DNA from 3 places in the Nocardioides panacis genome. Region 2 is predicted to be linked to each of the others. Evidence: predicted binding sites of a transcription regulator. Region 2 holds the regulator's gene; each other region holds the start of a gene.

Region 1 (9,968 bases), 570 kb from region 2:
GGGGTCCAGGGCGTGCACGGCTACTTCGCCCATCGTCCGACCGAGGTCGCGGCCCGCGCGGCGGGTGCCCTGGGGGTGGGCTTCAGCTTCAGCGTCCACGCGCTCGACGCCCGGAAGGTCCCCCCGGCCGAGCTGGCTCGTCGCGCCCGGGCCGCGGCCGGCGTCATCGCGTGCAACACCGACGTCGCGCGGTACGTCGAGCTGCCCGGTGCGCGGGTGTACCTCCTCCCGCACGGCGTCGACGTCGCACGTTTCGGTCCGCGCCGGCACCCGGTGGGCGACGCGCGGCTGCACGTGCTGGCCGTGGGCCGGCTGGTCGAGAAGAAGGGCTTCTCCACGTTGCTCGACGCGGTCGACCGACTGCAGGTCCCCGCGCGACTGCGGATCGTCGGCACCGGTGTCGAGCAGCCGGCGCTCGAGGAGTCCATCGACCGCCACGGGCTCGGCGGGACGGTGGAGCTCGCCGGTCGCAGGTCTCACGAGAGCCTCCCCGACGACTACGCCTGGGCCGACGTCGTCGCGGTGCCCTCGGTCGTGGACAGCAGCGGGGACCGCGACGGGCTGCCCAACGTGACCCTCGAGGCGATGGCGTGTCGTCGGCCGCTGGTCGCCTCCGACATCTCCGTCCTCGGGGACACCGTGCACGCCGCGGGCAGCGGCCTGGTCGTGCCCCCGGCCGACGCCCCCGCGCTCGCCGACGCGTTGAGCACGCTCGCCGATCCACGGTTGCGCGCCGAGATGGGGAACGCTGGGCGCCGCTACGTCGAGGAGCACTTCGACCTCGCGACGTGCACCCGTCGGGTCGTCGAACGTCTCAAGCTGCTGCACGCCCGTCCGCGGGAGGTCGTCCATGCGTGACCAGGCAGCGGAAGCCGGCCGGGTGGCCTACGTGCTGAAGGGTCACCCGCGGCTCTCCGAGGTGTTCATCACCAGCGAGATCTACCGCCTGGAGCGACTCGGGGTGCCGTTGCGCCTGTACGTGCTGAAGGCGGGGAACGAGGAGGTCCAGCACGACGTCGTACGACGCCTCCGCGTCCGACCCGACTACCTGCAGCAGACGACGTCCCTGTCCGCGACCGGGCTGCTCCGCTGGCTGAGCGCCAACCTGGCCGCCTTCCGGCCCGCCCTGCTGCGCACGGCGCGCCGCCACCCCAGGGGGACGGTGCACGCCGCCGGGCAGGCACTGGCCCAAGCGGTCCGGGCCAGGCGCGGCTTCCTCGCCACGCCCCGCAAGATCTACTTCAAGGAGTTCCTCCTCGCTGTCGACCTGGCCGACCGGCTCGACGCCTGCGGCGACGTGGTCCGGCTGCACGCGCACTTCGCGCACGGCACGACCACTGTCACCTGGCTGGCCTCCACGATCACCGGACTCCCGTTCTCGTTCACCGGGCACGCGAAGGACATCTGGACCGAGGAGCGCAACCCGGCCGGCCTCCTGCGACGCAAGATGGACGCCGCCTCGTTCGTCGTCACGTGCACCGAGGCCAACCGCGCCCACCTGACGTCGTTCGGATCCTCGACCCCGGTGCACGTCGTCTACCACGGTCTCAACGCCGACTTCGAGCCGCTCGTCGCGGCGGGGGTGCGACGGCGGGAGCCCGAGCGCGTCCGTCTGCTCGCGGTCGGGCGGCTGGTGCGCAAGAAGGGCCTGGACACGTTCGTGGACGCGTGCGCAGTTCTGCGCGACCGCGGTGTGGACCTGGAGGCCGTCATCGTCGGTGGGTCCGGCGACCACGAGCAGCAGGTTCGTTCCCGGGTGGGCGCGACGGGCCTGCAGGACCGGGTGACCCTCGCGGGGTCGTTGACGCAGGACGAGCTGTTCGCGCAGTACCAGCGGGCCAGCGTGTTCGCACTGCCGTGCCGGGTGCTCGAGGACGGCGACCGCGACGGCATCCCGAACGTGCTCGTCGAGGCGATGGCTTGTGGCGTCCCGGTGGTCACCACGGGCGTCTCGGGCATCACCGAGCTGGTGCGAGGCGGCGTGAACGGGCTGATCGTCGAGCCCGACCGCCCCACCGACCTCGCGGACTCCCTGCACCGGCTGATCAAGGACCCCGAGCTGGCCCGACAGCTGGCGAAGCGGGGACGCGAGACGGTGCGCGAGCGCTTCGACGCCGGGGCGGCCGCCGCGCGGATGGCCTCGTTGCTGTACGCCCGCCCGGTCGCAGCGGCGGGCGACGCGGACTCCCCTGACCGACGGAAGGAGGCGCGATGAGCAGCAGCGCCCAGGAGACGGTCCTCCTGGCCCCCGATCCTGTGCTGCCGCGACGCGACGACCTGCTCGACGACCGGGTCGTCGGCCCCCGGCTCGCCGGGCTGCTCGACCGGGCCCCGGGCGATCGCAGCGGAACCTGTGAACGGGTCCGCGCGAAGTACCGCAGGGGCGAGAGCCTGCGGGCCAGCTACCGCATCGGCCCCGAGCCGGGCGGCCTCCTGGTGAGCGCGCGGATGTTCCCGGCGGCCGCTGCCCCCGGTCAGTTCAGCTGCGCCCGCGACGCCGCGGTCCGCCAGGGTGCCGATCCCGGGTCGGTGCTGTTCGACGAGGAGACGAGCACCGTCTTCTGGGTCTTCCCGCAGGACCGCAAGCTGCTCGGCCTTCGCGCGCTGACCAGCCCGCCACCGGGGCTCCGGAGCGTCTTCGGTGCCCCGTGGACGCAGAGCGAGATGAAGGCGTACACGCCGGAGAAGGCTGCCACCTTCCGGTGCGCGGACGCGCGCGGGGCGACGGTCGGCTTCGCCAAGGTGCAGAGCGGGGACGACGGCCGCCGCGGCGTCGCCCTCCTGCGCGCCGTGCGCCGTGGGGTCGCCGAGCGCGGCGGCCTGCGCCTGCCGGATGCGATCGGCTACCTGCCCGACCAGCACCTGGCGTTGTTCACGCCCGCGCCCGGTCGGCCGCTCCACCAGCTGGACCGGGTCGCCTACCCGGAGGCCATGGCGGCACTCGGCGCCGCACTGTCGGTGCTGCACGCTCAGCCGATCCACGGGTTCGCGCCGTTCACGCGGCTGGATCCGGGTCGGCTGGTGGCCGCGGGGAGCCTGGTCCGCGCCGCGCGACCGGACCTGGGCCCGGTGACCGAGGGGCTGGTCCGCGAGCTGCTGAGGACCGCACCGCCACCCGGTGCGCGCGTCCTCCTGCACGGCGACCTGCACCCCAAGAACGTGCTGGTGGACGACCAGGGCGTCAGCCTCGTCGACTTCGACGAGGCGAGCGCGGGACCGGCCGCCGCCGAGCTCGGCGGCGTGCTGGCCAGGCTCTGGTGCCCGCGGCCGCGTGACCCCATCGACCCCGACACGGCCCGGGCCGCCGCAGAGGCGCTGCTCGCGGCGTACCAGCACGGGCCGTCACGCACCGACCTGCTCTGGTACGCCGCCGCGGCCCTGCTCGTCGAGCGGGCGGCGCGCGCGATCAGCCGGGTCGACGTCGCCACGATCGGTGACCTGGAGCGAGTCCTGGCGACGGCCCGGCGATGGGCCGGGCACCAGGGGGCGGACCGGTGACGACGCGACCACGTCTGCTCTTCCACTGCCAGCAGACGACGGGGCTCGGTCACCTGGTGCGCTCGATGCACCTGGCCGACGGCCTGGCGCAGGACTTCGACGTCACGCTCCTCAACGGCGGGCCGTGGCCCGCGGAGCTCCCCGAGCCCCCCCACGACCGACGTCGTGCACCTGCCGCCGCTGGGTCTCGACGGCGACCACGCCCTGGTCAGCCGGGACGACCGGTTCACGGTCGAGAGGGCTCTGCGGCTCCGCCGGTCGATCATCCAGGAGTGCTTCCGGGCCACGACCCCCGACGTGGTGCTGATCGAGCTGTTCCCCTTCGGTCGCAGGAAGTTCGCGGGCGAGCTGATGCCGCTCCTGGAGGCCGCGCGCTCCGCCGGCCACGTCCCCTTCATCGCCTGCAGCCTGCGCGACATCCTGGTCAGCAGCCGACGTGACCAGCAGGGCCACGACGACCGCGCGAGCAGGGTGGCGAACGCGTACTTCGACGCCGTGCTGGTGCACGCGGACGCCCGGTTCACGACCCTGGAGGAGACGTTCCGTCCGAGCGTCCCGCTGCGCGTACCCGTGCACTACACCGGATTCGTCCGTGCACCCCGCTCCCGCACCCGCGAGGCCTCGCGGGAGCGGCGGGTCCTCGTGTCGGCGGGTGGCGGACGGGTCGGCGCGCCGCTGTTCCGCGCGGCCGTCGAGGCGCAGCCGCGCCTGTGGCGCGACCTCGGGCTGCGCACCGTGATCGCGACGGGACCGTTCCTCCCCGACCCGGTCGTCGACGAGCTCACGAGCCGGGCGGCGGGGGGCGCCCGGGCTCGAGGTGGTGCGCTACCTCCCCGACCTCGGCAGCGAGATGGCAGCGTCAGCCGTGTCGGTGAGCCAGGGGGGCTACAACACCACGATGGACATCCTCGGCTGCACGACACCGGCCGTCGTCGTGCCCTACAGCGAGGGACGGGAGGACGAGCAGGCCGCCCGCGCCCGAAGGCTCGAGAGGCTCGGTGCGCTGCGCGTCCTCGACCCGACCCGACTCTCGGCACAGACCTTCGAGGACGCCGTGCGCGACGCCCTCGCCTGGACTCCGCGCGCGGTCCCTCTCGACCTCGACGGGCGCACCCGTACGTCGGAGCTGCTGCGGGCGCTGTCGGCGGCACGGAGCGCGGAGACCGCCGTGAGGGGGCGCCAGCGTGTGGCTCCCGAACCTGACTGACGTCGCGTGGATGACCGACGTCCTGGCGCGTCACGGCGGCAGGCTCGGGCTACCGGGTGAGGTGGCCACGGTGCGGCTGCTCGACGCGCGGCTCACGCATCCGTTCCGTCCGGAGTCCCTGCGATGCCGGGGGTGGGCGACGTACCTCGTCACCTCGCACGACGCCGACCCGGTGAGGCTGTACGTCAAGGGCTTCCCGGCGGGCGACGCCAGTCAGGTGGCCTGGCAGCAGGACCGAGTGGCTCGCGGTGACGGTCGGAGCGCGCACCTCTCCGAGCTCGACCTGGTCGTGTGGCGGTTCCCCGAGGACCCACGGCTCCCCACGCTGCCTTCCCTGGTCGACCCCCGGTTGGCTACCGGTCTCATGCCGCCGGCTGTCCGCGACCTGCTGGGGGCGTCGCCGGGAGACGGGCTGCGCACGACGGTGGTCCGCTACCAGCCCGAGGCGAGCGCCACGCTGCGCCTCGAGGTCGAGGTCGAGGGAGACGGCGCACCGGCCGTCTTCGCCAAGCACCTCGCAGACGGCACGACCGCCGACATCGGGGCCCGCCACCAGGCACTGTGGTCCGCGTCGGAGCCGTCACACGGGCTCCGGGTCGCCGAGCCGCTGGCAGCGGACCCGGTCCGAGGAGTGCTGTGGACCCGCGCGGTCCCCGGGCACCCCCCTGGCGGACGCCGTCGAGCCCGACCAGCTGCCCGAGGCGACGGCATCGCTCGGGGCGCTGCTCGCGGCCGTGCACGCATCCTCCGTGCCTCTCACGCGGGACGTCGTCGTCGACGACCTGCTCGTCGAGACGCACAAGAAGGCGGCCAAGCTCGTCCGTGCCCATCCCCCGATCACCTCGGTGGTGGCCGACGTCGTGACCGCGACGACGAGGCGGCGCGGCGAGGCCCGCCACGAGCGGGTGCGCACGCTGCACGGCGACTTCCACCTCGCGCAGCTCGTCTCGTCACCGCGAGGACCCGTGCTCGTCGACCTCGACTCGATGGTGCACGGGCCCCCCGAGGTGGACCTCGCCGAGTTCCTCGTGGAGCTCGCGCTGCGGGAACTTCCGGCACGCGTCAAGCAGGCGGTCGCCCACGGACTGCTGGCGTCGTACTCCCGCGCCTCCGGCACCGAGATCGACGCCGCGCTCCTGGAGACCTGTGCGGGCGTCGAGTTCCTGCACCGCTGCTACCGGCACCTGCACCGCCACTCCCCCGGCTGGCAGTCGGCCCTGGAGACGGACCTCGGACGGCACGCCGAGATGACCTCGCTGCTGAGAGCCTGACCGGAACAGCGTCTGCCAGTCATGGACCACGCCCCTGTCCGCTCGGGCAGCACAGCGCCGGTCGGGTCGCGGGGGGAGCCAGACAGGAGCGTGCGTCCGACCAGATCTTCGGCATCGGGGTGAGGCGACGGGACGCAGCCCGTAAGGCGGCCCGCCCGGTCGGGGTGGTTGCCGAGCCGCCCTGCAGCAGAACCGTCCGCGAGGGGGGGATGTGGAGGGTAGGACGCGGCCGGGATCGTTGAGCGCACCGACAACCGCACCGAGACCCGTGGCCCAGCATGACCCCTTTCCAGCGCCTCAGAAGCGTCCTGAGCACGACCAGCCGAACGGCCGGCCGCACTCCCCCCCCCGCTCGACCAGCCCCCGGACGTCCTCAGCGCGCCGCCGGGCACGTCGCGGAACCGCGGCTGTCGCGGTCATCACGGCCGTCGTACCCACCGCATGTGCCGTGTTCCCCCTCGCCGTCGCTTCTCCGTCCGTGAGGAACCTGGTGAAGGACCCGAACTTCGCCCACGGCACCTCGGCGTGGACGGTGAGGTCCGGCGGTCGCCTGTCGGTCGTCGACGGCCACGACGGCCGGCGTGGGATCAAGGTGACGAACACCACCGGCAGAGCGCGGACGCTCGCGCTCAACGACAAGACCAACACCGTGGCCTCCACCAGGGCCGGCACCGTCTACCGGGCCAGCGTGTGGCTCAAAGCCACCAGGTCCGGTGTGTCCTCGGGTGTCCGGCTCGTGGAGTACGACGGTTCGACGAAGCGCGGCTCCGCGGTGGCGAGCAGGTGGATGCGCAGCAAGAAGGGGCACCGGCGCGCGGTGGCGGGGCGTGGTGCCGACGCGAGGCACCCAGCGTCGCGCTGGGCTCACGTGACGGTGCGCTACAAGGCCAAGACGTCCGGGGCCACGTTGGACCTTGACATGCTGACGTGGGCCCTCCCGGCCCACAGGAGCTTCGTGGTGAGCGCCCCGCGTCTCGTCAAGGTCTCCACGCCGCCGACCCGCTCGACCCCGACGACGGCTGCTCCCGCTGGGGCGGCTCCGACGTCGCCGCCTCCCACGCCGCCGCCGGTTCCGCCGGTGGTTCCCGCGCCCGCCGGGTACCGCCTGGTCTGGTCCGACGACTTTTCCTCGCTCGACGGCAGCAAGTGGAACGTCCGGAACAACTCGTGGGCCAACAACGAGGAGTCCATCGTCACCGCGCGGCCCGACAACGTCTTCGTCTCCAACGGGGCGCTGACGTTGCGAGCGTTGAAGGAGTCCTACACCGTCGGGTCCACCACCCGGCAGTACACCTCGGGCTACCTCGACACGATCGGCAAGGCAGCCTGGCAGTACGGGCGGATCGAGATGCGCGCCAAGCTGCCCGCCGCCCAGGGCATGTGGCCGGCCTTCTGGCTGCGTGAGAACAGCGGCCTGGGCGAGCTCGACATCATGGAGGCCGTCGGTGGCATGGGCAACCGCACCGTGCAGACCGTCCACCAGTCCACCAACGGTGACATGGCCAGGTTCGGTCACGAGGACGTCCTGCCCAGCGGCACCTTCAGCGACTGGCACACCTACGCAGTCGACCGGGAGCCGGGCTCGGTTCAGTGGTACGTCGACGACCGGCTGGTCTTCTCCAAGACGGTCTCCGCGGTTCCCTGGTTGGACGACACGTTCGACACCCCGATGAACATCCGGCTCAACCTGCAGGTCGGTGGCAGCATGCCGGCCTACTACCAGAAGCCGGTCATCGGCGCCCCCCTGGGCGCCAGCGACTACGTCATCGACTACGTCCGGGTGTACCAGCGGTAGCCTCGGCTCCGGCCGCTTTTCGTCCCCAAGCGTGGCGAATTCCAGCTTGTACACGGGTCCGGAAGTGTGTTCGGAAGAGATGGCTGGTTGTTCTTAGCGTGGTGGGTATGTCGACGACCATCCGGACCGAGGACCAGGCGCATCCGATCGCCCGGTTCTCCACGCGGGTGCATCAGGTGCTGGACGGGCTCGCCTCGGCGCCGGCGTGGTCGATGACCCCGGACGAGCAGCGCGCGGTGGTGGTGGGGCTGGCTCGGGCCGAGGCCCGGCTGGCCGAGCTGCGGCTGCGGGTGCTGGCTGCGGCGGACCGCAACGACGTGGCGGCGGACTCGGCGGCGACCTCGACCGGTGCCTGGCTGGCCCAGGTCACTCGGCGGAGCCGGGGTGCCGCGCACGCCGAGGTGGCTCTTGCGGTGGCGTTGGATACCGGGTTCGACGTGACCCGGGACGCGTTGGCGGCCGGGCGGGTGGATCCGGCGCAGGCGACGGTGATCGTCCGTTCGATCCAGGCGTTGCCGCAGGGAGTGTCGGTGGTGGACCGGGGGCGGACCGAGGCGCACCTGGTGCGGGCGGCCGGCGAGTTCGACGCGGCGGCGCTGAAGGTGCTGGGGCGGCGGGTCTTGGAGGTGATCGACCCCGACGCCGCCGATCTCGCCGAGGGTCGTCGGTTGGAGGCCGAGGAGGCCGCGGCGGCCCGGGCCACGTTCCTGCAGCTGTCGGCGAACCCGGACGGCAGCCACACCGGCCGGTTCAAGATCCCTGCGCTGCACGCGGCGATGCTGACCAAGATGCTGCACGCCTTCACCCACCCCCGACACCAGCACCAGCACCAGCACCAGCCAAACAGCCGGGTGAGACTGTCGCGGCCCGAGCGGCTGGGGGAGGCGTTCTGCCGGCTCCTGGAGCGGGTGCCGGCCGACCGGCTGCCGGTGGCCGGCGGGATGTCGGCGACCGTGGTGGTGCTGCTGGACTACGACCGGCTGCTGTCCGGGCTCGGCACCGCCACCTTGGACACCGGTCAGCCCCTGTCGGCCGGTGCAGCCCGGCAGCTGGCCTGCGAGGCCGGGATCGTGCCCGCGGTCTGGCGCCGGGTCCTGGGCTCGCCGTCGGTGGTGCTCGATCTGGGGCGGCGGACCCGGCTGCACACCGAGGCCCAGCGCACCGCGCTGACCATCCGGGACCGGGGCTGCACCACGGTGGGCTGCGACCGGCCGGCCGCCTGGTGCCACGCCCACCACGACCAGCCCTGGTCCCAGGGCGGACCCACCAGCGTCGTCAACGGTCGGCTGCTGTGCGCGTTCCACCACGGCAAGGCCCACTCACCCGGCTACGTCACCAGCCACCTGCCCACCGGCCAGATCCAGTTCCACCGACGGACCTAGACACGGCCCATGGACGGTCGATCTCGCCTCGCTGGACCTACCGGCCGATCAGCTCGTGCCGTCGCGGAAGAGACCCGGGAGAGGTACTACCGGGAAGCGTCGTCGGTCAGCACGCGCCGTTGCCGATGCCGGTCGTGGTGACGTAGCGGACGCGCCGGTGGCCGTCTGTCGTGACGATCGCTGCCTCGGCGCTCGCGCAGGTGGGGTCGACGTGGCGGGCTCGGTAGGCGTGGTCCAGGTCGTGCGCCGAGCCGTGGAAGTGCGCGTTCCTGCGCTGGTAGACACTCACCGAGAAGGACCTCACCCGCCAGTGCTCCGCGGCCCGCGCGACGTGGACGAACACGCACGGGTGCTTGTCCGCGGTCACCGTCGCACCCAGGAACGCGTCGAGCTGTGCGGGGTCGGCCCTGCCGTCCCGAGGCTCGAAGACCGCGGGCTCCTCCGGAACCCCTCTCGGGTCTCGGCACGGTCCGCCCGATGCGGGCGCGTGCACGCTCGACCGCCGCCCCGTGCCGGCGCCCGGAGCGCAGCCAGAAGCAGCCACGGCGACGACCGCCGTGAGAAGCGCGACCGTGGCGGGTGTGGCGCGCGGACGGAGGCTCACCACTGCTTGCCGGGCCAGTTCGGACCCTCGTCCGGGGCCGTCCGGCCGCGGTAGTCGTCCTTGCCGCACTTCGTGCACAGCGCGTACCGGTCCCCTTCGTCGGTGTGCGCATCGACCCAGTGATGCAGTCCCAGCCGACAGAGGAGGACACGGGCACGGCTCATGCCTATGAGCGTGGCCCCACCTGGGGGTCACAGTCCAGGGAGGGGCG
Region 2 (9,968 bases):
GGCGAACGCGACCTGCTCCAGGCCGGGCGGCCGCGCCAGGTCCTCGGCGATCCGGCGGCCGCGGTCCACCGCGACGGTGGTCTGGATGCCGAGCATCGTGACCACCCCGATGCCGACGACGGCCGCCGGGGTGAGGTTCAGCAGGAAGGCCAGCGCCGCGAGCACCAGGCCGACGGCGAGCGCGAAGTGCGGCCGCCACGGTGCGGGCCGGCCGTCGCGCAGCCGCAGGTCGCCGTCGTGCAGCACCACCGGCGCCGGCGCGGTGACCGGCGCGGCCGGGATGCGGGTCGTGATCCGGACGGTGTGCACGAACGTGTCGGTGTACGGCGTGCCGACGGCCCAGGCCTCCCGCACGGTCTCGCGCTCCTCGGCGCGGGCCAGCATCCGGGCGTTGACGGCGTCGAAGTCGCTGACCGGCGGCGCGGCGTACGGGGAGAACGCGTCGTCGACGTGCGCGACCCCGGCGACCACCTCGCCCTCGGCGTCGACGCCGTAGAAGCCCTCGTGCTTGCGGACGAACCGGTTCCAGTCGTTGCCGCCCTTGGGGTGGTCCTCGCTGACGCAGACCACGCTCCAGGTGAGCGCGACCTTCTCGGGCCAGTACGGGTCCGTGCGCAGCGCGCGGCCGCGGGTCTGCACGACGGCGGTGCTCGTGGTCGCGGTGGTGAGGTCGACGAGCCCGGTGACCGCCCGGGCGTCCCAGCCCTCCCCGAGCAGGCCGCGGGTGCCGACCAGGACGTGGCAGTGGCCCTCCTCGAAGAACCGCGTCACCCACGGCACCCACTCGCGGCTGGTCCAGCGGCCCTGCTCGGCCCGCAGCGCCAGGTCCGGGTCGTACGTCGCGACGTACACGTGCAGCGCCTTCATCGTCTCGGCCGACCCGGTCACGGTGCGGCCGGTGACGAGCACCGGGTGCAGGTCCGGCAGCGCGTCCTCGAGGTGCCGCAGCGCGAGCCGGGCCGAGCCGGCCTCCTGGGACAGCACGCCGTCGAGGTCCGCCGGCAGCGTCGCGGTGGCCTGCTCGTGGTCGCAGAGCACCAGCATGCGCATCCGCTCCCCCAGCCCGCGGCGCTCGGCGCCGACGATCTCGGTCAGCGCCACGACCTTCGCCTCGCTGCGGGCCAGCACCCGGTCCACCGGGCTGCGACCGCGGCGGATCCCGCGCCGGGTGAGCTGGTAGCCCACCGACGGCAGCACCGCCCGGATCCGCTCCAGCACCGCGTCGTCCTCGCCGGTGGTGCGCAGGTGCGCCGCCCAGCCCTCGAGCAGCAGGACCCAGTCCTCGGCGCCGGGGTCGTGCCGGTGCCGCTCGGAGAGCCGCGCGCCGTCCGGCAGCGTCATCAGCCCGGCGTGCACCATGCGCAGCGCGGCGTCGGGTGGTTCGCCGGCGTCGTACCTCTCGTCGAGCCAGGCGAAGAACCCCGTCGAGCCGTACGCCGGGTCGCTGAGCGCCGTGGTCAGCTCCGCGAACCGTTCGCCCTGCGCGGCCAGCCAGTCGTTCTCGGTCGAGGTCGGCGTGGTCAGCCAGGCCAGCTCCGCGAACGGCGCCAGGTCGCCCTCCCGGACGACGGCCGGGATGCTGACGCTGAAGACCGAGTCGCCGAACAGCTCGTCGACGAGCACCCGCTGGTCGGCGGTGAGGGTGTCCGGCGGTGTCGCGGTCAGACCCAGGACGAACGCGTCGGGCAGCTCGTCGAGGACCTCCTGCAGCAGCCGGCCCCAGACCTGCAGGAGGTGGTGGCATTCGTCGAGGACCAGGGTCAGGTCGCCGACCTCCTTGAGCCGCTCGACGAGCGCGCGCCCGTTCGGGTGCAGCCGGTCGAGCAGGCTGCCCTCCTCGGCGGCGCCCGTCTCGACCCCGTCCTCGTCGACCTCCGCGTCCGGGTCGAACGTGGCGAGCGACTGGTAGGTCAGCGCGGTGAAGAACGTGTCGACCGCCCGGGTGCCGCTCGCCTGGTCGCCGTCCCCGACGAGGTCGGTCCAGCCGCGCAGCCACTGGGACTGGATCGCGGTGTTCGGGCCGAGCACGACGGTGGTGCGCCCGCGGCGGCGCGCGGTCTCCAGCCCGACCAGGGTCTTGCCGGCGCCCGGGGGCAGCACCACCCAGGAGCGCCGGGCCCCCGTCGCCTCGGCCCGCTCGATCGCGTCGAGGGCCCGGGCCTGGTGGACACGGAGCCGGTACGGCGCGCGCGTCTCCGCGACGCCCTCCTGCTGCATGCCCGGATCCTCCCATTCATCACGGTGCCGCGCTCCCGAACCGGTCGGGGTTGTCCACAGATCAGCGGAGAGGTCTTTCCCGATCGCGCGGGCCGTGGGTAGGTTGCCGGAGACGAGTCCGGTTTGTCCGCGCGCGGTCTCGGGTCGAGGGTGAGGGGGGCGCGTCGTGACACAGAGCGTTCGCAGGCTGGCCGCGGTTCTCGTGGCCCTCGCCGCCGCCGTGTCGGGGTGCACGGACTCCGCCAAGCCCCAGCCGCTGCCGAGCACCAGCGCGGCACCGAGCGTGAGCCCTAGTGCGTCGACGTCACCGACCGCCCCGGTGCTGCCCGAGGAGGCGAGAGGCACCTCCGCAGCCAGCGCTAAGGCTTTCGCGCGCTTCTACATCGACACTGTCAATTTTGCAGCCAGGACAGGGATAACGGCTGACCTAGCGACGCTCGGGACACCTCGCTGCGTGTCATGTTCTGCCATACGGAAGAACATTAATCGGATCTACAACGCGGGCGGGACCATTCGATCTTCCGGATGGCAGTTGACGACGGTGGCCCCTGTTCCCAAGCAACCAAAGCGGAGACCAATCCTGGACCTCGGCGTCTTGCAGCCCCCCGAAGTCGTCAAACAGACCAACAAAGGGCCCACCAAGCGATACAAGGGCGGCCGGCAACCCATGACCATGCACTTGCGATGGACGCTGGTCGGCTGGAGCGTTGAACGTCTGGATCTGGTGTCATGAGCCGTCCGCGCGTTGCTTTGATAATGGTCGGGTCACTGCTGTGGACGAGTCTGGCGGGACTGAACCTGCCTGTGCGGGCCGATGGTTGCGACGCCTCCGGAACCTCAAGCGACAGCGTTCTCGACATCGGAATGTCCTGTGCCAGCGCGGGCGAAATGGACCTCGCACCCTCCACCACAGGTGACGGCGACGATGCCAGTGCAAGTGCCGGTCAGCCCAACTTCATCAAGTATCGATGGGTCTCGGTGTGTGCAGGCTCGGAACCAAGCGAGGTACCCGGCCAATCCTTGGACTGCGCCCAGGCCAACATTTGCCCGGACCCAGCCGAGCGCGTCTGGCGTCTATGGGGCCAGACCCCGGCAGGTGACTGGAAGCCATTGACCACTCAGTGCGCCGGCCCCGCAGGACCGCCGCCTGCCGCGACGCCCAAGCCCCAGGTGACGCCCGGACTCGTCCTCACGGCGCTCCGCCGGATCGGACTGCCGGCCCTGCAGGCGCGCACCCAGCCGCGGGACAAGACGCTGGTCAACTTCGCGACGATCTTCTACGCGGACCCGCAGACGTTCACCCGCACCCTCACCCTGCTCGGCCAGTCGGTCGACGTGGAGGCGACGCCCACCTCGTTCGCGTGGCACTACGGGGACGGGACGTCTGCGACCACCTCGACGCCGGGGGCGCCGTACCCGGCCACGGACATCACCCATAGCTACACCGACGCGCACACCACGGTGGCGCCCAGCGTCGACGTCACCTACTCGGCGCGCTTCCGGGTGGGGAACGGCGGCTGGCAGGCCATCCCGGAGACCGTCACGATCGCCGGGCCGACCTCCTCGCTGCGGATCAGTGAGGCCACCGCGGTGCTGTCGGGCGACTACCAGTAGCTGCGGAACGGAACCGGCGTCGACCGGGACCGGGGAGGCCTGGTTCGTTCCGCAGCTCCGGACTGGTCTCGACAAGCTCGACCAGTCGGGGCGGGACGGCGGTGGCAAACAGAGAACGAGGGGCGGGCCGCGGCTGCATGAGCGCGGACCCGCCCCTCGTTTCCCCTCAAGCCGTCGACCCGGGTCGAGGAGGTCGTCGGCAAGCCTGTGGGTGCGTCAGCGCACCGGGACCGCGATCTCCTGGCCGACCCGCAGCGCGGCGCTGGGCAGCGCGTTGAGCTCCTGGATCTGGTGCACCATCTCGCGGACGTGGCCGGGCTCGGCGGTCTCCGAGGCGATCGCCCAGAGGGTGTCGCCCTGGCCGACCTCGACGGTCCGCGTGGCGACCGGGGCACCGGCCTCACCGGTGGCAGCGGAGTGCGAGCCGTAGACCGTCAGCACCGCGAGCAGCAGCCCGAGGAACAGCACCACGGCCACGACCTGGCCACGACGGGTCAGGCGGACGGGTGTCGTCCGCGGGGCGCGGCTGGCGCGCTCACGGGTGAAACCGGGGTTCATCGCGATGGTGCTCATCTGGGACCTCCTGGGGAAGGAGTCGGTCGGGGAGTCGAACGGTGCGTCCATGACCGAAGTTCTATCGAGGACCTCCGACAGTTTCCGGAAGCTGCTCCTCGAACGGCTGTTCGATCGAACACATGTGCGACATTAGAGCATGTGTTCGAACGGATCAAGACCCTGAGCGAACAAACGTTCGAACCTATCCGCGGCGCTCCATCACCCGGCGGCCGACCCGGGCGAACAGCCGGAACCCCGCAGCCGATCGCGACGGGGCCAGCGACCCGACGCGGACGAGGGCTCCCCGCCAGGCCGGCAGGCTGCGCACCACCCGGCGCGAGCCGACCAGCGCGACCGCCGCACGGGCCACCTCCTCCACGGTGAGCAGCCGGCCGGACGAGTGCACGATCGCCTTGGCCGGCCCGTCGGGGCGCATCCCCTCGACAATCGCGGTGTCGACTCCGTCCGGGCACAGCGCGTGCACCCGGACCCCGCGGGGCACCTCGACGCTCGCGGACATGGTGATCGAGACGACGGCCGCCTTCGTCGCGGCGTACACCGCGAGACCCGGGACGGGGCCGAGGCCGGAGGACGACGCGACGTTGACGACGTCACCGCCGCCGTCCCCGAACGCGGCGAGCGCTGCCCGCATCCCCCACAGCACGCCCTTGAGGTTGACGTCGACCAGGGCGTCCACCGACGATGACGCGAGCTCGACCAGGGTGCCGTCGTCACCCACGCCGGCGTTGTTCACCCAGACCGCGAGCCGGCCGTGGCGGGCCGCCTCCCCGGCGACCAGGACGTGCGCCGCCTCGTCGCGCACGTCGTGCGCGAGCCCGGCGACCGCACCCACCTCGCCCGCCGTACGACGGGCGGCCGCACCGTCCACGTCGGTCACCACGACGGCGTACCCACGCTCCACGAGCAGCGCCGCGACCGCCCGCCCGATGCCCCGGCCCGCCCCGGTCACCACCGCACTGTCCATGCCCAGGAGCCAACCAGACGACCTCCGGGACCCGTCGACGGCACCGTCGCCGGGCGACACGCCGTTCGAACAAATGTTTGAACAACGCGTCGCCCGACGACTAACGTGACAGCACGGTCAGGCGAGCGGAACGCGGCAGAAGGAGCAACCCCATGGCAGGCAAGCGCAAGGACACCGGCGGCGGAGCCGACGTCGCGGAGCTCCCGGACGGCCCCCCGGACGCCCACGGCCTGACCCCGCGCCAGCAGCGCGTGCTGACGGTGATCCGGGACTCGATCGAGCGTCGCGGCTACCCGCCCAGCATGCGCGAGATCGGCGAACGGGTCGGCCTGACCAGCTCCTCGTCGGTCGCCCACCAGCTGCGCGTGCTCGAGGAGAAGGGCTACCTCAAGCGGGACCCCAACCGCCCCCGGGCACTGTCGGTGTTCAACCCCGACGAGGCGGAGTCCGTGGACGAGACCGGCGTCGGCGACGCGATGCCCGCGGCGACCTACGTGCCGATGGTCGGCCGGATCGCGGCCGGCGGCCCGATCCTGGCCGACGAGCGGGTCGAGGAGATCATGCCGCTGCCCAAGAGCCTGGTCGGCGAGGGCACCCTGTTCATGCTCGAGGTCGTCGGCGACTCGATGATCGACGCGGCGATCTGCAACGGCGACTACGTCGTGGTCCGCCAGGAGCAGACCGCCGAGAACGGCGAGATCGTCGCCGCGCTCATCGACGGCGAGGCGACGGTCAAGACCTTCCAGCGCAAGAACGGCCAGGTGTGGCTGCTGCCGCACAACCAGGCCTACGACCCGATCGACGGCACGAACGCCACGATCTTGGGCAAGGTCACCGCGGTTCTGCGCCGCGTCTGACCGCTCCGCACGACCGACGGACCGTCCCCTCACGGGGCGGTCCGTCGTCGCGTCCGCCGCTCTGTCCGGCTTTCCCCAGATCGTCCCGGCAGATCTCGCGACACGCGGCACCGACCGTCCCACCGAGGCTAGGCTGACTGTCCCTCTCACAGACCGGTGTCTCCCGTGATCGGACAACTGCTCACCCTCGCTCTCACGACGACTCTGCTCGTCGGGCCCCTCGGCAGCGCCGTCGCCGTGGCGGACCCCGGTCCGGACGTCACCACGGCGACCACCGCCCCCGCGCCCGCACCTACCGTCGGCGAGGGCACCACCCCCGAGCCCGTGCAGGACCCGGCGACCGCGGCCACCCGGGCGCTGGCCGGCGCCCAGGACCTGTTCGCACCCACGACCAGTGCCCCGCAGTCGCGCGCCGACCGCCCGGCCACGCAGCCCACCCGCGACGGCACCCTGGTGCTGCGCGAGCTCGCGCTGCGCGCCCACGACCTGGCCACCCCGGCCGAGCGCCGCTCCGCCCGGCACATCCTGCGCCGGCCCACCGACGGGTCGAACGCGGTCGGCGGCGAGCCGAAGTACACCGTGCCGGCCGCGATGGTCTGCACGGCCACGGTCTGCGTGCACTGGGTGGAGAACGACGCGAACGCGCCCACCGGCTCCGACGGCGACCCCGCCACGGTGCCGTCCTGGGTCAGCCTGACCCTGCAGACGGTCGACGCGGTCTACACGGCCGAGACCGCCGTGATGGGCTACCGCACACCGGTCCCGGACACCGCGGCCATCGACAACGGCGGGGACGGCCGGCTCGACGTCTACCTCGCGAACATCGGTGACCAGGGCCTCTACGGCTACTGCGTCCCCGACGACACCGCGCGCACCTCGGTCCGGGCCGTCTACGGCTACTGCGTGCTGGACAACGACTACGCCGCCACCGAGTTCGGCGGCACCCGCACGCCGGTGGACAACCTCCGGGTGACCGCCGCGCACGAGCTGTTCCACGCGGTCCAGTTCGCCTACGACTGGTCCGAGGACCCGTGGCTGATGGAGGGCACCGCGACCTGGATGGAGGACCAGCTGTTCGACGCGGTCGACGACAACCGCCGCTACCTGGCCGGCAGCCCCCTCGCCGCCTCCGACATGCCCCTGGACTTCGCGACCGCGGACCTGCGTGGGTACGGCGCCTGGCTGTTCTGGCGGTTCCTCAGCGAGTCGTCCGGGCCGGGGAACACCGACGACCCGACGATGATCCGGTACGTGTGGGAGCAGGCGGCCGGTGACGCCTACTCCCTGCAGGCGCTCCAACGGGTGCTGGCACTCAAGGGCACCACGATCGCGGAGACGCTCGCCCGGTTCGGCGTGTGGAACCGCGACCCCGCGCACTACTACTCCGAGGGGCACGCCTACCACGCCTCGCCGCTGCTCGCCTCCCGCACGCTGAGCCGCAGGTCGCCCACGTCGCACCCGCACACCGCCACGCTGTACCACCTCGGCCAGCTGTTCGTGCGCTACGTCCCGAGCCCGTCGTTGGGCCGGCACGCCACGCTGCGGGTCGCGGTCGACATGCCGGCGACGTACCGCGGCTCCCTCGCCCGGGTCATCGTGCACCACCGCAACGGCAGGGTGGTGGGCTACCCGGTGCGGCTCACCCGCTCCGGCGCGGGCACCCGGCTGGTCGGCTTCTCCTCGCACGAGGTCAGCTCCGTCGAGCTCGACCTGATCAACGCGAGCACCCGCTACCGGTGCCACCAGAACACCTACGAGAGCTGCTCGGGCCTCCCGCTCGACGACGCGCTGACCACCCGGTACGCCGCGCACGCCAGCCGGTGACTCCCCGGGTCAGCTGAGCGCGACGAGCAGCAGCGGTCCGCCGTCGTAGCGGCCGCCGTCGATCGCGACCACCAGCCCGTCGGCGTACGTCAGCGGACCCTCGACCTGCGCGGACGGTACGTCGAGCAGGCTGCCGATGATGCTGTGGCCGTGCACGATCTGCTCGCCTCCGAGCGTGTCGAGCACGGCCCTCGCGACCCGGGCGCCGTCGGTGCCGTTGAAGTCGAACCGGCTGGTGAGCGCGGCGAACACGTCGAAGTGCTCCTGCGCGTCGTCACCGGCGAGCAGCCCGGCCACGGTGGCGTTGACCTCGTCGACGGACGACCCCCAGGCGAGGTAGTCGGTGGTGTCGGAGTGCATCAGCAGGCGGTCGCCGGCCCGGGCCATCGCCGGCAGCCTGCGCACCCAGGCGACGTCGTCCGCGGTGAGCCCGGCCTGGTCCATCTCGTGCCCGCCGTTGAGCAGCCACAGCTCGGCGAACCGGGTGTCGGGGAACAGGTGGTAGCCCAGCATCAGCGCCTCGTGGTTGCCGAGCAGCACCCGCACCCGGTCGGGGGCCTGCTCCTGCAGCGAGCGCACGAACCGGATCACCCCGATGCCGTCCGGGCCGCGGTCCACGAGGTCGCCGAGGACCCACAGGTCCGTCTCGCCGCCGGTCCAGCGGTCCTCGCCGTCGACCAGCCCGGCGTGCTGCAGCACCTCGCGCAGGTCGTCCAGATGTCCGTGCACGTCGCTGACGACGTAGGTGCTCCCCATGCGGACATCCTTCCAGCCGCCGCGCGCCCGACGAGCGTCGGCTCACCCGGGAGGGCTACGGGGTCAGCGGCCGGTGCACCGTGGTGACCGGCTTCGCGTCACCCGGGTCATGCTCCGCGGCGGCGCCGACCACGAGCAGGAGGCAGGCCACGACCAGGGCGACCATCGACCACGGGTTCCGCTGCATGGCGAAAACGCTAGCACCGGGGTTCGCGCCGCGTCAGGAGGCGAGCCGCTTGAGCGCGGAGAGCACCACGGACCGGTCGGTGGTCGACCACATCGGCGGCAGCGAGGCGCGCAGGAAGCCGCCGTAGCGGGCGGTGACCAGCCGGGGGTCCAGGATGGCCACCACGCCCTTGTCGCTGGTGGTCCGGATCAGCCGGCCGCTGCCCTGCGCGAGCAGCAGCGCGGCGTGCGTCGCGGCGACCTGCATGAACCCGTTGCCGCCGGCCTGGTCGGCGGCCTTCTGCCGCGCGGACATCAGCGGGTCGTCGGGGCGCGGGAACGGGATCCGGTCGATCAGCACCAGCTGGCAGGTGTCGCCGGGCACGTCGAGCCCCTGCCAGAGGCTGAGCGTGCCGAACAGGCAGGCGTGCGGGTCCTCGACGAACAGCCGGGCCAGCTCGGGCAGCTGCGCCTCGCCCTGGGCCAGGATCGTCAGGTGCGGCAGCCGCTCGCGGGCCGCCTCCGCCGCCGCCTCGGCCGCCCGGCGGCTGGAGAACAGCCCCAGGGTGCGGCCGTCGGCGGCGTCCACGAGGTCGACGATCTCGTCGAGCTGGGCGGCCCCGAGGCCGTCGCGACCGGGCGGAGGCAGGTGCTTGGCGACGTACAGGATGCCCTGCCGGGCGTAGTCGAACGGTGACCCGACGTCGATGCCGCGCCACGGCTGCCGGCCGTCGTCGGGCGCCGCCGGCTCCGGGGACTCCGCCAGCGAGTGGTCGACGCGCTCGCTGGGCTTGAGCCCGAGCGAGGTGGCCACCGAGCTGAAGTCGCCGCCGAGCATCAGCGTGGCGCTGGTCAGCACCACGGTCTTCTCGGCCAGCAGCCTGTCGCGCAGCGGGCCCCACACCTGCAGCGGCGCCACGCAGAGCTGGTCGCCGCCGCGGGCCCGGTCGCGCTCGGAGAGCCACAGCACGTCGGCCTGGGAGTTGGCGGCCATC
Region 3 (9,968 bases), 2.1 Mb from region 2:
CGGTGGCCGCGGCGAACTCGATGGTCATGGGGTGTCTCCTCGTTGAGATCCTGGATGCTGACGCAGGTCCCGAGGAGGCCACCGTGCCCGAGGTTGATACGCGGCGCTCCTGAAATGTGCCGAGGGCCAGGAGAGTTGTCCGCCTTCGCCCAGGTTGGTGCGGGTGGATCGCGGCCACTGGTCCAGTCGATAGACTCCCGACTCTCACCGGCCATGCTCCAGCACTTCAGTGAAAGGTCCCGTGACCAGAACAGTGACCGACCACGACCTGGTTCTCGTCGTCGACTTCGGGGCCCAGTACGCCCAGCTCATCGCGCGCCGGGTGCGCGAGGCCCGGGTCTACTCCGAGATCGTGCCGCACACCATGCCCGTCGCGGAGATGCTCGCGCGCGGCCCCAAGGCGATCATCCTGTCCGGCGGCCCCTCGTCGGTCTACGAGCCCGGCGCCCCGAACGTCGACGGCGAGGTCTTCACGGCCGGCGTCCCGGTGTTCGGCATGTGCTACGGCTTCCAGGCGATGGCGCTCAACCTCGGTGGCGAGGTACGACGGACCGGCCGCTCGGAGTACGGCCGGACCCCCGTCGAGGTCACCGCCGGCGGGACGCTGCTGTCCGGCGTGCCCCGCCAGCACAAGGTCTGGATGAGCCACGGCGACGCCGTCGTCGCGGCGCCCCCCGGCTTCGACGTGCTCGCCGCGACCGCCGACACGCCCGTCGCGGCCTTCGAGGACCTCGACCGGCGGTTCGCCGGCGTGCAGTGGCACCCCGAGGTGCTGCACACCGAGCACGGCCAGGAGGTGCTCAGCCACTTCCTGCTCGAGATCGCCGGCTGCCGGCCGACCTGGACGATGGTGAACATCGTCGAGGAGCAGGTCGAGAAGATCCGCACCCAGATCGGCGACCGACGCGCCATCTGCGGGCTGTCCGGCGGCGTCGACTCCGCCGTCGCGGCCGCCCTCGTGCAGCGCGCCATCGGCGAGCAGCTGACCTGCGTGTTCGTCGACCACGGGCTGCTGCGCAAGGGCGAGGCCGAGCAGGTCGAGCGCGACTTCGTCGCCGCGACCGGGGTCTCCCTGCACGTGGTGGACGCGACCAAGCGCTTCCTCGACGCGCTGGCCGGGGTCGTCGACCCGGAGCAGAAGCGCAAGATCATCGGCCGGGAGTTCATCCGGGTGTTCGAGGCCGCCGAGGTGGAGATCATGGGCGACGCCGCCGAGCACGGCGAGCGCGTCGACTTCCTCGTGCAGGGCACGCTCTACCCCGACGTGGTGGAGTCCGGCGGCGGCGCCGGCACCTCGAACATCAAGTCGCACCACAACGTGGGCGGCCTCCCCGACGACCTCGAGTTCGAGCTGGTCGAGCCGCTGCGCACGCTGTTCAAGGACGAGGTCCGCCTGGTCGGCGACCAGCTCGGTCTGCCCCAGGAGATCGTCTGGCGGCACCCGTTCCCCGGCCCCGGCCTGGCCATCCGGATCATCGGCGAGGTCACCTACGAGCGTCTGGAGATCCTCCGCGAGGCGGACGCCATCGCCCGCGAGGAGCTGACCCGCGCCGGCCTGGACCGCGACATCTGGCAGTTCCCGGTGGTGCTGCTCGCCGACGTGCGCTCCGTGGGCGTGCAGGGCGACGGCCGCACCTACGGCCACCCGGTCGTGCTGCGCCCGGTGACCTCCGAGGACGCGATGACCGCGGACTGGGCGCGGCTCCCGTACGACGTGGTGGAGACCATCTCGACGCGGATCACCAACGAGGTCCGCGAGGTCAACCGGGTCACCATCGACGTGACGAGCAAGCCGCCCGGCACCATCGAGTGGGAGTAGCCGCCCGATGCAGCCACGCTGGGTCCGCTGGACCGTGATCGGCCTGGTCGTCCTCCTCGCGCTGGGACTGGCGCTCTCCGTCGTCCCCTTGTGAGGGGACGACGGGCGATGACCTAGCCTCGTCCGGTGATTCCCGAGGGCTACCAGATCCGTGAGCTGACCGCCGACGACGCACCCGCGATGGCGGCGGCGTACGCCCGCAACCGGGCGCACCTCGAGCCCTGGGACCCGCGCCGCGACGAGAGCTTCTACACCGAGGACGGCCAGGCCGCCGCGGTCGCCGGGCAGCTCGCGTCGGTGCGGCAGGGGCTGCTCGCGGCGTACGTCGTGACCCACGGCGACCTGGTGGTCGGCCGGGTGAACCTGAACAACATCGTGATGGGCGTCCTGCGCAGCGCCAGCGTCGGCTACTGGGTGGACGCGGAGCACCTCGGTCGCGGCCTGGCGTCCGGGGCCGTGGAGTTCGCGTGCGCGCAGGCGCAGGGCCGCGGGCTGCACCGGGTCGAGGCCGGCACGATGGTGCACAACCTCGCGTCGCAGCGGGTGCTCGAGCGGGTGGGTTTCGAGCCCTACGGGATGGCGCCGAAGTTCCTGTTCATCGCCGGCGCGTGGCAGGACCACAAGCTCTACCAGCGGATCCTGCACGACAACCCGCTCTGACCAGCCCGTGCCGCGGCCCGCCGGGAGACCCCGCACGGCATACTGAGGCACGGACCATCCAGTCGATCGCAGCGGGAGCAAGCCGGTGTCACGCCTCACCACGTACCTCACGAGCCGGGCGCGACGGCTCGTGCTCCGGCGGGTCGGCAGCAACGGCATCGACCTGTCCCAGCTCGACAAGGTCCCCGACAGCCTGGCCTGGCCGCTGCACCGGGACGGCCCCGACCCGGTCGCCCGCCTCGGCGAGCTCCGCGAGCAGTCCCCGGTCGCCCAGCTCACCTCCTTCCTCGGGATGAAGGTCTGGATCGTCACGGGGGAGGCCGAGGCCCGCCAGGTGCTGTCCGACACGACCAGCTACAGCACGGACATCCGGCCGTTCATGGGTCTGCGCGGCTCGACCACGGACGGGGACATCGGCGGCCTCGGCTTCACCGACCCGCCCGAGCACACCCGGCTGCGCAAGCTGCTGACCCCCGAGTTCACGATGCGGCGGCTCGAGCGGCTCCGCCCGCGGATCGCCGACATCGTCGAGAAGCAGCTCGACGAGATCGAGCGCCAGGCGGCGGCGAACGACGGCGTCGTCGACCTGGTCCCGTCCTTCGCGTTCCCGGTCCCGTTCCTGGTGATCTGCGAGCTGCTCGGCCTGCCCGACGAGGACCGTGAGACCTTCCGGCAGCTCGGCTCCGCGCGCTTCGACGTGTCGTACGGCGGCCAGGGGGTGTTCGGCGCCGTGTCGGACTCGCGGAAGTTCCTCATGGAGGCGACCCGCAAGCAGCGCGACAACCCGGGCGACGGCCTGATCGGCCAGATCATCCGCGAGCACGGCGACGAGATCAACGACTTCGACCTCGGCGGCCTGGCCGACGGCGTCTTCACCGGCGGTCTCGAGACGTCGGCGAGCATGCTGGCGCTGGGCACCGCGGTGCTGATGGACCACCCCGAGGACTTCCGCCGGGTGGGCACCGACCCCGCCGTGGTGGACCGCACCGTGGAGGAGCTGCTGCGCTACCTGACCGTCGTGCAGATCGCCTTCCCGCGGTTCCCCAAGACCGAGGTCGAGGTCGGCGGCCACAAGGTCTCGCCCGGCGACGTGGTGATCTGCCAGCTCGCCGGGGCCAACCGCGACCCGCGGCTCGGGGACCGGATGGAGGCCTTCGACCTGTCCCGGCCGGTCGCCTCGCACCTCGCCTTCGGGCACGGCTTCCACCGCTGCGTGGGCGCCGAGCTCGCCCGGATGGAGCTGCGGACCGCGTTCCCGGCGCTCGCCCGGCGCTTCCCGGACCTGTCGCTGGCGGCCGACCACGTGGACTACCGGCAGATGTCCATCGTCTACGGCGTGGACGCGCTGCCGGTCCGGCTCCAGCCGGAACCCGCGCTGCGCTGACCCGCGCTCTTCCGGGCGTGAGGGCACCTGTGCGGCTCGCGCTGCTGCCGGTGCTCCTCCTCGCGCTCGGCGCCTGCACGACCACGACCCCGTCGACGCCCCGGCCCACGCTGACGCTGCCGACGTCCTCGCTGCACCCGGCTCCCGGGGTGGACGACGGCCCGGTCGACGAGCTCGGCATCGCGGTGCGGCCGGTCCGGACCGCGCTGCGCGACCCGCGGGGTGACGTGGCGCTGGTGGCCACCGACCCGCCCGCCACGACGACGGTCCCGGCTACGTCGATCGACCTGGTCGGGCTGCGCGTGGTGCACGGGCGGGACGCCGTACGCGTCCGGCTGCGGTTCGCGGACCTGCGCCCGGTGGGCCGCCCGACCGTCGACCTCGGCCTCACCACGCCGCGCGGCCGCTGGTTCCTGGACCTCACCGCCGACGGCTCCCGGGTGCCCCGCCGGCCCTCCCGGTTCGTCGGCCCGGACGGCGCCGGCCGCGCGTGCCCCGGGTTCGCCCGGTCCGTGGACCCCGCCCGCGACCGCGTCGACCTCACCGTCCCGCGTGGCTGCCTGGCCCACCCGGCCTGGGTGACCGTGCGCGTCCTGGTGTCGCGACCCACCCCGGCCGGAACCCTGTTCGAGAACCCGCACAACACCCGGCCGTTCTCGGAGTTCGGCACGGAGCGTCTCTACCCCGACGCGCCCGCCGGGCGCGGCTAGGGTGACGCGCATGCGACGACGCCTCGGGACCGCGCTGCTGTGGGCCGGCGGCACCGGGGTGGTCGCGTTCGCCGTGCTGCCGCTCTGGTACATGCTCGTGCTGAGCTTCGACCCGGACCCCGCCGGTGCCGGCACCGGCCTGGTCCCGCACGCCTTCTCGCTCGGCAGCTACCGCTTCCTGGCCTCCTCGGTGTTCGGGTTCTACCCGACCCTCGCGCGCAGCCTGCTGCTCTCGGCGGGGACGACGCTGGTCAGCCTGGCCGTGGCGATCCCGGCGGCGTACGCCCTGGCCCGGCTGCCGGTGCCCGGCCGCGCGCAGATCCTCGCGGTGATGCTCGCATTCGCGTTCTTCCCCGGCATCGTGGTGCTGGTGCCGATCAGCCAGATGCTGTCCGGGCTGGGCTGGCTCGACCGGCTCGGCGGGATCGGCCTCGCCCAGCTCAGCTACACGCTGCCGCTCGCCGTCTGGTTCCTCGCCTACGCCTTCCGTGCCGTCCCGGTGGAGGTCGAGGAGGCCGCCCGCGTCGACGGGGCCGGCACGGTCGCGCTCGTCTGGCGGGTGGTGCTCCCCGTGGCCCGTCCCGGGGTCGCCGGTACGACGGCCCTGGTGTTCGTCGCGAGCTGGAACGACTTCCTGTTCTCCAGCGGCCTGAACCGCAGCGACCGGAGCGAGACGCTGCCGGTGCTGCTGTCCAAGCTGCCGGAGCTCGGGTTCCTCGGCGGCCAGATGGCGGCTGCCGTGCTGATGTGCCTGCCGGTCGCGTTCGTGGTCGCCGCGATGCTGCTCTGGCTGTCGCGGCGCAACGACGTCGCCCGCTAGGCACTCCACCACCAGGCTCGCGGTCTAGGTTCTCCGGTGGAATCGGACCTTGCCGTCGGGGAGTCGTCGCAGGTCGTAGCTCTGGGGGTGGTCGGCCATCCGGTGGTGGGCCGGGCACAGCGAGATGCCGTTGCTGGTGTCCGTTGGGACGCCGTGGCTCCAGGGCTGCAGGTGGTGGTACTCGACCCAGGCCGGTGGCCGGTCGCAGCTGTGTGCGGCGCAGCCCTGGTAGCGGTGGTTGATCGCGTGCTTCTGGTAGCGGTCGAACAGCCGCCGCTCCCGGCCCACGTCCAGCGGCACCGAGTCACCGCCCAGCACCATCGGGATGATCCCGGCCCGGCAGGCCAGCCGACGGGCCTCCCCGGCCGAGACCCGGTGCCCGGTGTCAAGGGCCGCCACCCCGAGACCGGAGACCAGGGCGTCGAGGCCGATCGTGACGACCAGGGTGAACGGGGAGCCGTTCACCTGGGGCAGCGCGCTGAGGTGGTGCTCGAGCAGCTCCATCAGCCCGTGCCCGAGCAGGGTGGCGTGCGGCAGCTTCGCCCCGGTCTCGGCATCGAGGCGTGCGTCACCGATCCGCCGCGGGCTGGTCAGTGCCTCGAGGGCTTTCTTGAGCAGGTCCGCGTGCAGGGCGGGCAGCCGGAACCGGCCGCTGCTGGTGCCGTCGCCCTGGTCGTGGATCGTCAGCTGGGCCAGCGCCCTTGCCCGGGCCTCCCCCTTCTCCAGCCTGGCACCCTCGGCGGCGTCGGCCGCCTCGGGGCAGACCACCTCGAACAGCCGGTGCCCCAACCTGCGCAGGGTGCGGGCGTCGAACACCTGGGCCTGCTCGAGCAGGTGCGCCTCGGCGCGGGCCTCGGTGCCGGGAGGGAGGTCGTCATAGTCGCGGGTGAGCTGTTCGACGGCGTCGGTGACGATCGCCGCCTTCTCCGCGTCGATCACCCCGGCCGCCAGGCTCTGCCTTGTCTCGCCGAACCGGGTATCGAGCTTGGTGGCGAGGTGCAGGTCGCGGTGCCGGCTCGCGGTGCTGGTCCCGGTGGCGTGCGCCAGCCAGGCCGCCGTGTCGACGGCGTCGGAGTCGGCGGCGACGTCGTCGCGGTCGGCCTGCACCAGCACCCGCAGCTCCAGCTCCTTCAACCGGTTGCGCTGCCGGCGCAGCTCGACCAGGGCCTCACGTTGCTCGGCTCGGGTCATCGACCAGGTCGGCACCTCGGCGAGCCGGTCCAACGCGTCGGCCAGGGAGGTGGTGAACCGCAGCACCGCATGTCCGGCGGGCGGCTGCCCGACCGGAGGCGGCGGAGGTGCGGTCATCGAGGTCATGCACCCACGCTAGGAGCCCGAAGCAGTGCTCGCTCGAACGAGCGAGCGGCCTGGGGAGAACCCCGGATCCCCAGCGCCTGTTGACGAAACCTGGCCCTCATCGAACGCGGGTCACCCGGCGCGCTGCCCCGCGAACGGCAGGCAGATCCACCAGCAGCCGACCCCCGGAGACCGCTACAGCGACCCGCTCTCCCGTCCCGCGGCCGGGATGTCGGCGTAGGGGTCGACCGTCCGCTGCCGGGCCGACCGGGCCACCGGCGGCCACCGCTCCTCCGCCCAGATCGCCAGCGGCGCCGCGGTGAAGATCGTGGAGTAGATCCCCACCGTCAGGCCGAGCAGCAGGGCCACCGCGAAGTCCTGGAGCGAGTCGCCGCCCAGGACCGCCAGCGTGGCCAGGATGAACATCGCGCCCAGGCCGGTGTTCAGCGTGCGCGGGATCGTCTGCAGGATCGCCTCGTTGACGGTCTCGCGCAGCCGTCCCTCGCCGCCGCGGGTGCGTTCCCGGATCCGGTCGAACACCACGATCGTGTCGTTGACCGCCAGCCCGATGATCGACAGCACGGCCGCCAGGAACACCCCGTCGACCGGTTTCCCGAGCCACGCGAAGACGCCGACGACGGTCAGCACCACGTGGGTCATCGAGAGCACGGCGGCCGCGGCGTACGTCCAGCGGAACCGGAACGCGAGGTAGGCCATCTGCGCGCCGACTGCGATCGCGAACGCGACCAGGGCCTTGGTCCGCAGCTCCTGCCCGAGGGTGGGGCCGATCAGCTCGTCGCGCTCCTTGGTCACCTCCCCGGCGGTCCTGGCCAGCGACTCCTCGATCCCGACGGCCTCGTCGTTGCTGATCTGGCCGGTGCGCACGGTGATGTTGTCCGCGTCGCCGGTCCCCGACGACGTCTGCACGACGGCGCCCGGGAAGCCCGCGTCCGCGACCGCGGTGCGCGCCTGCTCCACCCCGACGTCCTGACCGGTGGAGAACTCCAGCAGTCGCCCGCCGGTGAACTCCACGCCCAGGTCCAGGCCGCGTACGACGATGCCGCCGACCGCCACCACGGCGACGGCTACCGCCACCCCGATCCACGCACCCGCGCGGCGCATCAGGAACGGGCCCCTCTCGACCAGCCAGGTGCGCAGCCGGCCGGTGCCGCCGATCCCGGACAGTGCCGGGGTGGCGAACGAGCGCCGGACGGCCCAGTCGGTGAGCACCCGCGCGATGACCAGCGCGGAGACCATCGAGGCCACCACGCCGATGGACAGCGTCACCCCGAAGCCCTTGACCGGGCCCGAGGCGAAGAAGAACAGCAGCCCGGCCGCGAGCAGCGTGGTCACGTTGGAGTCCAGGATCGCGGACCAGGCCTTGCGGTAGCCGGTGTCGACGGCCGCGGCCAGGCCCTCGCCCCGGCGCGCGGCGTACTCCTCCCGGGCCCGCTCGAAGACCAGCACGTTCGCGTCGATCGCCAGCCCGATCGCCAGCACGAAGCCGGCCAGCCCGGGCAGCGTCAGCGTCGCACCCAGCCAGACCAGCAGCCCGTAGGAGACCAGGGCGTACGCCGCCAGCGCGACCGTCGCCATCAGCCCCATCAGCCGGTAGACGAGCACGATGAACAGCCCGGTCAGGGCGATGCCGATGATCCCGGCCTCCAGGGACGCGTCGATCGCGGCGTCACCCAGCGTGGCGCCCACGGTGCGCTGCTCGATCACCTCGACGGGCACCGGCAGCGCACCGCCCTTGATCAGGATCGCCAGGTCGTCGGCGCTGCGCTGGGTGAACTGGCCGGTGATCTGGGTGGCGGCGCCCGCGCCCGAGCACAGCTCGGGCTGCACCGCGGGGGAGGAGATCACCTCCCGGTCGAGCAGGATCGCGATCCGCTGGTTGCCCTGCGGCGTCCGGCAGGCCCGGTCCACCAGGTCGCGCCACTCCGGCGTACCGGACCGGTTGAACGCCACCGAGACCACCCAGGAGCCGACGCCGTCCTGCGGCAGCTCGGCGCTCGCGTCCTTGACGCCGTTGCCGTCGAGGACCAGCGGCCCGACCAGGATCGGCTGGCCGTCCTCGTCGCGGACCCGGGTGGTGCCGGCAGGCGCCTCGGTGCCGGGCTGGGCCGGTCCGCGCACGACGTGGAAGCCGAGCTGGGCGGTGCGCCCGATCACCCGGGCCGCCTCGCGGGGGTCCTGCACGCCGGGCAGCTCGACGATGATCCGCCGCTCGCCGGCCCGCGCCAGGGTCGGCTCGGCCACCCCGAGCGCGTCGACCCGGCCGCGGAGCACCTCCAGCGCCCGGTCGGTGGACTCGCGGTCGGCGGCGACCCGCGCGCTGTCCTGGGTCTCCAGGACGATCTGGGTGCCGCCCTCGAGGTCGAGGCCGAGCCGGGGGGACAGGGACAGGGCGGCGAGCAGGGCGAGCCCGATCACCACGAACGAGGCGGCGGCGCGCCACAGCGGCGCGCGGGAGCGGGGGCGGGCAGGGGACGGCGAGGCGGGCATGCGGGCTCCACAGGAGGAGTGGCCCCGCGCAGGGGTCTCGGGAGAGCGCGGCGACGGGGGCCGGACGGACGGGTGGGGGTTCCGTCAGGCCGGAGGTGCACGCCCGTGCACCGTGGCACGGGTGGTCGCCCGGACGGGCTCGGTCCGCGCGGAGCCGGCGCGGGTCGCGTACGTCGGACGGGGCGAGCCTGCCCGGTCCGGGACCAGGGCCGGCGCGGACCCGTCGGGACGCTGCAGGTGGCCCGACCGGTGGGCCTGCGGGGCCGTGGCCGGGCCGGGGTCGACGCCGGTGGTGCGGTGCACCCCGGGACCGGCCGTGCGGGCGGGGAGGTGGGGCTGGGCACCGGCGAACGGGCCGGCGAGCACCAGCAGCAGCGCCGAGAGCGCCGCGAGGACGGCGCTCCGGACGACGTGGTGCCCGGCCCGCTGCATCCGCCGAGTCTAGGTGGTCGCCAGGGGTCAGAGGCCGAGGGAGCGGCCGATGATCTCTTTCTGGATCTCGGTGGTGCCGCCGTAGATCGTCTGCACCCGGCTGTCCAGGAACGCCTTCGCGATCGGGTACTCCGTCATGTAGCCGTAGCCGCCGAACACCTGCACCCCGGCGTCCACGATCTTCTTCTGCAGCTCGGTGGTCCACCACTTCGCCATCGACGCCAGCTTGGCGTCGAGCTCGCCGGCGTTGTGCCGCTTGACGCAGTCGTCGACGAACACCCGGGCGATGTGTGCCTCGGTGGCCATCTCGGCGATGGTGAACCGGGTGTTCTGGAACTT

The links. The regulator LexA, encoded in region 2, represses DNA repair genes until DNA is damaged. The targets are predictions, from matches to a motif close to TCGAACANNTGTTCGA.
Region 1: a site for LexA is predicted at 7,830-7,845, ahead of KRR39_RS07970 (HNH endonuclease signature motif containing protein). Genes of this name have one in related genera too.
Region 3: a site for LexA is predicted at 6,744-6,759, ahead of KRR39_RS15310 (HNH endonuclease signature motif containing protein). Genes of this name have one in related genera too.

What each region holds. Positions count from the first base shown of each region.
Region 1 covers NZ_CP077062.1:1,641,468-1,651,435, reverse strand. The annotation lists gene KRR39_RS08000 (ABC transporter transmembrane domain-containing protein) at 1-858, shown strand, start outside; gene KRR39_RS07995 (glycosyltransferase family 4 protein) at 851-2,215, shown strand; gene KRR39_RS07990 (aminoglycoside phosphotransferase family protein) at 2,212-3,498, shown strand; gene KRR39_RS07985 (glycosyltransferase) at 4,316-4,705, shown strand; gene KRR39_RS07980 (phosphotransferase) at 4,954-5,976, shown strand; gene KRR39_RS07975 (family 16 glycosylhydrolase) at 6,455-7,771, shown strand; gene KRR39_RS07970 (HNH endonuclease signature motif containing protein) at 7,879-9,153, shown strand; gene KRR39_RS07965 (hypothetical protein) at 9,260-9,520, opposite strand; gene KRR39_RS07960 (hypothetical protein) at 9,754-9,921, opposite strand.
Region 2 covers NZ_CP077062.1:1,067,300-1,077,267, reverse strand. The annotation lists gene KRR39_RS05335 (DEAD/DEAH box helicase) at 1-2,217, opposite strand, end outside; gene KRR39_RS25920 (DUF6318 family protein) at 2,384-2,950, shown strand; gene KRR39_RS05330 (hypothetical protein) at 3,388-3,831, shown strand; gene KRR39_RS05325 (LysM peptidoglycan-binding domain-containing protein) at 4,048-4,455, opposite strand; gene KRR39_RS05320 (SDR family NAD(P)-dependent oxidoreductase) at 4,589-5,371, opposite strand; gene lexA (transcriptional repressor LexA) at 5,524-6,228, shown strand; gene KRR39_RS05310 (MXAN_6640 family putative metalloprotease) at 6,394-8,052, shown strand; gene KRR39_RS05305 (metallophosphoesterase family protein) at 8,062-8,808, opposite strand; gene KRR39_RS25535 (hypothetical protein) at 8,864-8,995, opposite strand; gene KRR39_RS05300 (ATP-dependent DNA helicase) at 9,029-9,968, opposite strand, start outside.
Region 3 covers NZ_CP077062.1:3,140,153-3,150,120, reverse strand. The annotation lists gene KRR39_RS15340 (FAD-binding oxidoreductase) at 1-28, opposite strand, end outside; gene guaA (glutamine-hydrolyzing GMP synthase) at 242-1,819, shown strand; gene KRR39_RS15330 (GNAT family N-acetyltransferase) at 1,946-2,479, shown strand; gene KRR39_RS15325 (cytochrome P450) at 2,565-3,863, shown strand; gene KRR39_RS15320 (hypothetical protein) at 3,881-4,573, shown strand; gene KRR39_RS15315 (carbohydrate ABC transporter permease) at 4,584-5,393, shown strand; gene KRR39_RS15310 (HNH endonuclease signature motif containing protein) at 5,418-6,710, opposite strand; gene secD (protein translocase subunit SecD) at 6,885-9,197, opposite strand; gene KRR39_RS15300 (hypothetical protein) at 9,282-9,629, opposite strand; gene KRR39_RS15295 (acyl-CoA dehydrogenase family protein) at 9,657-9,968, opposite strand, start outside.